One region of the Bradyrhizobium sp. HKCCYLRH2060 genome, then DNA from elsewhere that is predicted to be linked to it. Evidence: riboswitches for the same ligand, from Rfam matches in the RefSeq annotation. Region 1 holds a riboswitch; the other holds the start of a gene.

Evidence for each region. A riboswitch is a leader RNA that binds a small molecule or an ion and turns the genes downstream of it on or off. The one in region 1 is predicted to bind cobalamin.
Region 2: linked by a shared signal. The riboswitch ahead of ACQR10_RS23440 (TonB-dependent receptor domain-containing protein) and the one ahead of ACQR10_RS29535 (HupE/UreJ family protein) in region 1 are both predicted to bind cobalamin.

Annotation. Positions count from the first base shown of each region.
Region 1 covers NZ_JBNPUK010000021.1:47,531-51,943, forward strand. The annotation lists gene cobN (cobaltochelatase subunit CobN) at 1-175, opposite strand, end outside; gene cobW (cobalamin biosynthesis protein CobW) at 185-1,222, opposite strand; gene ACQR10_RS29530 (DUF1636 domain-containing protein) at 1,243-1,638, opposite strand; gene ACQR10_RS29535 (HupE/UreJ family protein) at 1,642-2,274, opposite strand; cobalamin riboswitch at 2,394-2,586, opposite strand; gene cobU (bifunctional adenosylcobinamide kinase/adenosylcobinamide-phosphate guanylyltransferase) at 2,621-3,157, shown strand; gene cobO (cob(I)yrinic acid a,c-diamide adenosyltransferase) at 3,174-3,782, shown strand; gene ACQR10_RS29550 (cobyric acid synthase) at 3,787-4,413, shown strand, end outside.
Region 2 covers NZ_JBNPUK010000012.1:253,516-257,928, reverse strand. The annotation lists gene ACQR10_RS23445 (DUF2336 domain-containing protein) at 220-1,332, shown strand; cobalamin riboswitch at 1,539-1,756, shown strand; gene ACQR10_RS23440 (TonB-dependent receptor domain-containing protein) at 1,868-3,928, shown strand; gene ACQR10_RS23435 (hypothetical protein) at 3,996-4,413, shown strand, end outside.

The sequences.
Region 1 (4,413 bases):
GGCTGGCGAGGCGCAGGCTCGGCAGCTCGGTCGACGTCGCGGTCCAGGCTTCGGCCAACGCCGACAGGTCGGTGTCCGAGAACGACAGCACGACGATCTCGGCCGGCGACTGCGCAAGATCCACGGCCTGTTCGAGGTCGTCGAGATCCCCGCCCGTTGTCGCCAGCAGGTGCATCGGTGGCGCCTACCCTGTGATCAGGCTCTGGATGGCGGCGGCATCGAGGCCGCGCTCGCCGATGATCACCAACCGCCCCTGCCGCGATTCGCCCGAGCGCCACGGGCGCTCGAACTGATGCTGGATGCGGCTGCCCACGGCCTGCACGAGGAGGCGCAGCGGCTTGCCGGCAACCTCCACGAACCCTTTCACCCGCAAGACATCATGCGCATCGACGGCGGCCGCGATGCGGTCGACGAGCGCATCGGGCGAGGCCTGCGCCGGGACGTCGAGCACGAAGCTCTCAAAATCGTCGTGATCATGCTCGGCCTCGTTGTCGTGATGCGACGGCCGGGCGGCGAGATCATCCTCCGCCGCGGCGCCGAGCCCGAGCAGCACCGACGCCGACAGCCTGCCATGCTCGGTCGCGATCACCTTGACGGCGCGCTGCACCTTGGCGGCAATCTCGGCGGCGACATCCTTGCGCTGCTCCTCGCTCATCAGATCGCTCTTGTTCATCACGACGAGATCGGCGCACAGCAGCTGGTCCTCGTAGACCTCCTCCAGCGGGTTGTCGTGATCGAGCGAGGCATCGGTGGCGCGCTGCGCCGCGAGCGCTTCCGGATCGTCGGCGAAGCGGCCCGCAACCACCGCCGGGCCGTCGACGACCGCCACGACGCCGTCGACCGTGACACGCGTCGCGATCTCGGGCCAGTTGAAGGCCTGCACCAGCGGCTTCGGCAGCGCCAGCCCCGAGGTCTCGATCACGATATGCTCCGGCGGCTCCTTCTGATCCAGCAGGCTCCTGAGCGCGGGCACGAAATCGTCGGCGACGGTGCAGCACAGACAGCCGTTCGACAGCTCGACGATGCGATCCTCCGGACAGTCCGGCACGCCGCAGCCCTTCAGGATGTCGCCGTCGATGCCGACGTCGCCGAACTCGTTGACGATGATGGCGAGCCGGCGGCCGTTCGCGGTCTCGATCAGATTGCGCACCAGCGTCGTCTTGCCGGCGCCGAGAAAACCGGTGACGATGGTGCAAGGCGTCTTGGCGAACGACTTCGTCATGGCGATGCGATCTCTCGGTTTCAGCGTGGCGCCGACAGCGCAGGCACGCGCGCGACGGTGTTCTTGCGGATGTATTCCGGGCGCTCGCGCCAGGCCGGCAGGCCCGCATCATGGCGCTGATGCAGCTGCGCGAATGCCAGCACATCCCGCGCATGCAGATCCGGATCGAGCGCGCCGAGCACATAGGTCCATTTGCCCGGCGCCGTCACCGCAACCGTGCACGCACGATTGCAGTTCGACAGGCACTCGACACCGACAACGGTGACGCCGGCGCGCTGCGCGGCCGGCACCGTCTCGATGGCTGCGAGCAAACGGGCACCGGCCCGCGGCTCGTCCGGCGGCGCAGCTTCAGGCGCCTGCGTGCGGCAGGTGACGCAGACGAACAGCGTCGTCTCTCCAGTCTCCGATGCGATCATCAATCAACCGATCACGCCGGCGGCCGTTGCGGCGGCAACGCCGCCCACCAGCACGATGGCAGCGCCCGCGAGCCGCAGCGCCAGCGGCGCAGCCGCCTTGGCCTTCGCCGACAGCAGCCTAGTGCCGAGGAACGCACCGGCCGCGATGACGGTCTGGATCACGAGCAGCCCGGCGAGATAGGCTCCAAGCGGAGAGTTCTCGGCGCCGACGATCGATTCACCCAGCGCATATCCGTGGACGAGGCCGGTCACGGCGAACAGGCCGGCAACCGGCAACACGCCGAAACGCCCACGCATCACCACCACCAGCCCGACCACGGCGGTGGTCAGGCCGACCAGCAGCTCGGCAGCGGGGATGTTGGCCTTGGCCACATGCAGGCCGACGCCCGCGATCATCGCGGTGGTGAAGGCGAGCACCGGCGCGAAGCCGCGGCCCAGAAGAGCTGCAACGATGCCTGCGCCCACGATCGCCGCCAGATGGTCGATTCCGATGATGGGATGGCCGAGGCCGGACAGCATCCCCTGCGCAAACGTCTGCGGCAGCTTGCCGCCCATCATGTGATGCGCGAAGGCGGGATCGGCGGCGAGCAGCAACAGGCTCGCGGCTGCAAAGGTCGTGGTACGGGTCAACTTCATGGCCGTCTCCGTCGCTTGCCGGCTCCCCAGAGGACCGGACGATGCGCTGCATCCGACGGCATCCCGCCCATCCCGGCGGGATCAGAACCAGCATCGCGACTCCCCGCGCGACGGGTCGGCCAACAGCAATGTCGACGGCAGGTCTCCTGGCTCTCGGGTCGCTGCATCAGGCCACCTTCCCGGTTTCCCAGTGGTGTCTTGGCCTCACACTCGCCGATTACAGTTGCGGGGGCAGCCACGGCCTTGGGTCAAGAACCCGCACCGTGTTCCCTAAATCTCTCCTTTCGGAGAACCGTCATCTGTTAGATACGGGTCGCGTCAAAGCCCGTCAATCGGAATCGTCCCCATGGTCCCTGCCCCGCCGCACCCCGTCCTGCCGCGCCTGACGCTGGTGCTCGGCGGCGCGCGCTCGGGCAAGAGTCGCCATGCCGAGACCCTCGTCACCGCCTACCCGCCGCCTTGGACCTATGTTGCGACCGCGCAGGCGTTCGACGCCGAAATGACCGACCGGATCGCCCAGCACAAGGCGCGCCGCATTGAGGGATGGCAGACGCTGGAAACGACACATGATCTCGCCGGCCTCATCCGGGCACATGGAGATTCGGGCACGCCGATGCTGATCGATTGCCTGACGCTCTGGCTCAGCAATGTGATGCTCGCCGACATGGACGTACCGGCCAGATGTGCCGAGCTGATCGATGCGCTCAGGAGCGCGAATGGCCCCATCGTGGCCGTGTCCAACGAAGTCGGGCTGGGCATCGTGCCGGACAATGCGCTGGCCCGCGCCTTTCGCGACGCCCAGGGTCGACTGAACCAGGACGTCGCGGCCGTGGCCGATCGCGTGATCCTGATGGCGGCAGGACTGCCGCTGACTTTGAAGTGACAAGGAGAACATGCCCGTGACCGAAAGCGCCGACAATTCCCGCCACAAGGCGAAGATGGAGAACCGCAAGGCGGTGCAGGATGCCGAGGTCGCCTCCAAGACCGTGGAGAAGGGCCTGCTCATCGTTCACACCGGCAAGGGCAAGGGCAAATCGACGGCGGCGTGGGGCCTGATGCTGCGCGCGATCGGCCGCGGCTTTCGCATCGGCATCGTGCAGTTCGGCAAGGGCGCGTGGGAAACCGGCGAGCGCAAGGCGATCGAGACGTTCGGCGACCAGGTGTCGTGGCACACGCTCGGGGAAGGCTTCACGTGGGAGACCCAGGATCGTGCGCGCGACGTCGCCGCGGCCGAGCGCGCCTGGGCCAAGGCAAAGGAGCTGATGGCGGATCCGTCGATCCGGCTGCTCGTTCTCGATGAGCTCAACATCGCGCTGCGCTACGATCATCTTGATATCGCCGACGTCGTCGCCACGCTCGCAGGGCGCCGTCCCGATCTGCACGTCGTCGTCACCGGCCGCAACGCCAAGCCGGAGCTGATCGAGGCCGCCGATCTCGTCACCGAGATGAACCTCGTGAAGCATCATTTCGCGGCCGGCGTGAAGGCGCAGGAAGGCATCGAGTACTAGGCTCATGAGCGCGCGCGCCATCATGTTCCAGGGCACCGGCTCCGACGTCGGCAAATCGCTGATCGTCGCTGGGCTCGCGCGTGCGCTGACCTTGCGCGGCCTGAAAGTGGCGCCGTTCAAGCCGCAGAACATGTCGAACAACGCCGCCGTCACCACGGATGGCGGCGAGATCGGCCGCGCCCAGGCGCTGCAGGCGCGCGCGGCGCGGCGGCCGATGACGGTGCACATGAACCCGGTGCTGCTGAAGCCGCAGAGCGAGATCGGGTCGCAGGTCGTGGTGCAGGGCCGCGTGATCGGCAACGCCAAGGCATCGGCCTATCAGGCGATGAAGCCGCAATTGATGAATACGGTGCTCGAGAGCTTTCACCATCTGGCTGCTGATGCCGACATCGTGCTGGTCGAAGGCGCCGGCTCCGCCTCCGAGATCAACCTGCGCGCCGGCGATATCGCCAACATGGGTTTTGCCCAGGCGGTGCAGATTCCGGTGGTGCTGATCGGCGACATCGACCGCGGCGGCGTCATTGCGAGCCTGGTCGGCACCCAGGCGGTGATCGCGCCCGCGGATGCCGCACGCATCGCGGGTTTCCTCGTCAACAAGTTCCGCGGCGATCCGGCGTTATTCGCGTCGGGC
Region 2 (4,413 bases), on a different contig from region 1:
CGATTGTCCGGCGAATCTCCGAAAGGCCGGGCTCCGACCCGTCTTCCCCTCTATGCGTATCGTCTTAATTTTCCGTATCCGTGTTTCTCCGGAGTACTACGCCCTCCGCCCCTAACGCATTGTTATCGCCCGTGCCGAAAACTGCCCCGGCCGAAAGCCTTGCAGCGGATCCCACACGCGTTGCTGTCGCTCCGGCAATCCGGACCAACGAGCGCGATCGTGTCACAGCCAGAACAGCTTCCGCTTTCAGAAAACTCCATCATCACCGAACTCGAAGAAGCCGTCCGCAGCGGCTCCTCGGCGAAGCGCGTCAACACGCTGCGCCAGGTCACCAACCTGTTCCTGCATGACGGCGAACGCCTCAGCGAGGACCAGATCAAGGTGTTCGACAACGTGCTGTGCATGCTGGTCTCGCGGGTCGAGACCCGCGCGCGGGCCGAGCTCAGCAAGCATCTCGCGCCGGTCGACTATGCGCCCGTCGAATTGATCCAGCAGCTCGCCCGCGACGATGAAATCTCGGTGGCCGAGAACGTGCTGATGCACTCGAGCCGGCTCACCGAGCATACGCTGGTGGAGGTCGCGGCGACCAAGGGCCAGGATCACCTGATGGCGATCTCCAGCCGCCCGCATCTGACCGAGGCGGTGACCGACATCATCGTCGACCGCGGCGAGCGCCGGGTCATCCGCAAGCTCGCCAACAACCAGACCGCGCGCTTCTCCGAGACCGGCTATTCCGGGATGATGGCGCATGCCGAGGACGACGACGAATTGTCCGAGATCATCGGGCTGCGCATCGACCTGCCTACCAAGCATCTGCGCGACCTCCTGCGCCGCGCAACCGAAGCCGTGCGCGCCAAGTTGATGGCCTCGGCGCCGCCGGCGTTGCAGCAGGAGATCAAGAAGATCCTCAAGGCGATCGCCGACGTTGCGCGCAGCGACGGCGGCCTGATCGGGCGCGACTTCACGCTGGCCGAAGAGGCCGTCAAGCGCATGAAGGGGCTGAACGAGCTCAACGATGCCGCCATCGCCTTCTTCGCCGAGACCCGCCGCTTCGGCGAGGTGTCCGCCGCACTCGGCCTGCTCAACAACGTCCCGACCGAGATGATGGCCAAGGTGCTGGAGGGCCCGCGCACCGACATCGTGCTGATCCCCTGCCGTGCCGCCGGGCTGGCCTGGTCGGTGGTGGCGAAGATCCTGACCCACCGGCCGATCAAGCACGCCATCGACAGCGACACGCTGAAGCTCGCGGAACGCGACTATTCCCGCCTGTCCCTCGACACCGCCCAGCGCACCCTGCGGTTCTGGATGGTGCACAACAAGGTCGAGAAGTAAGCGGCGCTCGCAAGCGATCCGCGCCGGAATTGATTCGCGCCTCACATCCCGCTGTCGTCCCTGCGAACGACAGCTGTGGGGCGTCGCGGGCGCCGGGTATCTCACGCCGAACGCGGCGGCCGAGAGAGTTCGCCACACGCAATCCACGCCAGCGCGTTATCGCCAGGAGATCACCGGGCGCCGGATTGACTTTGGTGCGCCCGCACTCCTACGGTGACGGCGACGGTGCCCCTCGACCGGGGCTCAATAGGGAATGCGGTGCCGGAGACGTCTCGCAAGGGACGTGACCGAAGGCCGCAGCTGCCCCCGCAACTGTAAGCGGCGAATCTCGCGTCAGAGGCCACTGGGAAATCTCGGTCCCGGGAAGGCGACGTGGAGGTGACGACCCGCGAGCCAGGAGACCTGCCGTCAGCCGTGGTCACACGCGAGGATGCCGGTCGGGGCGTTATTGGCATCGTTTTCAGGCAGGCCTGCAAAGGCGTGCATGAGACCTCGTTCGCGGTGACGTGCCACTGACGTCATGCCGAGGTCACTCGTGTCTCCCGTTCCCCATGCCAGGCGCCGTCGCGCCCTTCTGTCGTCGTTCTGCCTCCTCTCGTCGTTCGCGCTGCTCGGTCCCTCCCCCGCAACGGCGCAGCAATCCGCCTCGCCCGATCTGCTGCCGCCGGTCGAGGTCGACCCGCCGCACCGGCCGATCGCTCCGAAACCGGCCATCCCCCGCAGAGCCGGCAACGCCGCGCATCAACAGATGCCGGCGGCAAAGCCGGAATCGCCGGCCAGCCCGCCCGTCGCGGTCAGCCCGGCCGGCATCGTGACGCCGGTCGCCAACGTCGCGAATGCGATCACGGTGGTGACCGACAAGGACATCGCCGCGCAGCAGGCCCGCACCGTGCCGGACATCCTGAGCACCGTCCCCGGATTGAACGTCGTGCAGGCCGGCGGCCCGGGCGGCCAGACCAACGTCTTCATGCGCGGCACCAATGCCAACCACACCAAGCTCATCATCGACGGCATCGACGTCGGCGACGTCACCAACGGCAACGGTGCGTTCGATTTCGCGCATCTGCTCGCTGCCGACATCCAGCAGCTCGAGGTGCTGCGCGGGCCGCAGAGCGGGCTGTACGGCTCCGATGCGATCGGCGGCGTGATCTCGGTGATCACGCGCAAGGGCGACGGCCCGGCGCGGGCGACCGCCTCGGTCGAGAGCGGGTCGTTCAAGACCTTCAACCAGTCGGCCGGCGTCAGCGGCTCACAAGACAATGTCAACTACGCGGTCAATGTCGCGCATCTGCACGCCGGCGATGTGCCGGTGACGCCATGGCAACTGCTCCCGGCCGGGCAGAAGGCGATCGGCAACGCCTACGACAACGTGACCGCCTCGTCCAAGCTCGGCGTCGATCTCAACGAGGCCTGGACGTTGAACTCGGTGATTCGATACACCGACGCCACCCTGCTGTTCACCGGCGACAGCGGCTTTCCCGGCGTTCCCGATGCTATCAGGAGCAACCACACCGTCCACCAGCTGGGGACGCGCGAGGAAGCCGTGTGGTCGCTGCTCGGCGGCCGCATCAGGAACTATTTCGGTGTCAACTACGTGAACAACTGGTCGTCCGATCTGACGGCGGGCAATCCCGTGGCCGCGGTCGCAACCGGCGAGCGCATCAAATATGACTGGCACGCGGTGACCGAACTGGCGCCGCACAACAATCTCGTCGTCGGCCTCGAGCGGCAGACCGAGCGGCTGAAAACAACTGATCTTTCCGCCGAGAACGGCAACAAGGCCGGCTTCATCGAGCTGCAGACGGAGTTCGCGAAACGCTGGTTTGTGGTCGCGAGCCTGCGCAACGACGTCAACGACCAGTTCGGCGGCCATGGCACCTACCGCATCGCGCCGGCGGTGATCCTGCCGCTCACCGGGACCAAGATGAAGGCCAGCTACGGCACCGGCTTCAAGGCACCGACCTTGAGTCAGCTGCACCAGGATTTTCCGGCGTTCAACTTCTTCGCCAATCCCAACCTGAAGCCGGAGCAGAGCACCGGCTACGACGCCGGCTTCGAACAGCCGCTGTTTTCCGATCGCATCCGCTTCGGCGCGACCTACTTCCACAACAGCATCACCAACCTGATCAATTTCAACGCGACCTTCACCTCCTATGCCAATGTCGGCCTCGCGACCACCGAAGGCACCGAGAGTTTTGTGGCGGCGAAGTTGACCGACCGGATCTCGCTGCGTGCGGACTACACCTTCACCCGCGCGGTCGATGCGGCCACCGGCCAGCAGCTATTGCGGCGGCCGAAGGAGAAATGGAGCGCCACGGCGGTGTGGACACCACTCGATGCGCTGACGCTGTCTGCCACCGTGCTGCGCATCGGCAACTGGCTCGACGTCAGCCGCGACGGCATGACCACGGGCCTCGTCGCGCCCGGCTACACGGTCGTGAACCTGCGCGGCGACTACGCGCTGTCCAACCAGGTCAAGCTGTTCGGCCGGATCGATAATCTATTCAACCGCCAGTACCAGAACCCGACCGGGTTCCTGGCGCCCGGCTTCGGTGTGTTCGGCGGCATCCGGGTGGCGACATCAGGCGTGCACTGACGGCATACCGCGGCGGCTGACAGCCACCGCGAAACTGGACTACAATTCCACCAACAGGAGATGTTCCATGGCTCTAGACACTCTCGACCGCTCCCCTTCCGAAGTTCGCCTTGCGCCCGTCCCGCAAGCGCATGCCGCGACATTCTGCTTTGCGCTGCTGACAGCGGCCTGCGCGCTGGCGAGCTTTGTGTTCGCCTGCGCGACGCCGTTTGCGGCCTTCGCCGTGATCGCCGCCGCCATGCTGCCGCTGCGCTCGGCGCTGCCGGCGATGCTCGGCGCCTGGCTGGTCAACCAGGGCATCGGCTTCGGCGCGCTGCACTATCCGGTGGATGCCAACACGCTGGCCTGGGGCGCCATGATCGGCGTCGCGGCGCTGAGCGCCACCGTTGTGGCCCGCCTGGCGCTGGCGACCTTGCGCACGGCACCAGCGCCGCTCGCATTTGCCGTCGCGCTCCTCAGTGCCTACGCCGCCTATGAGCTGGTGC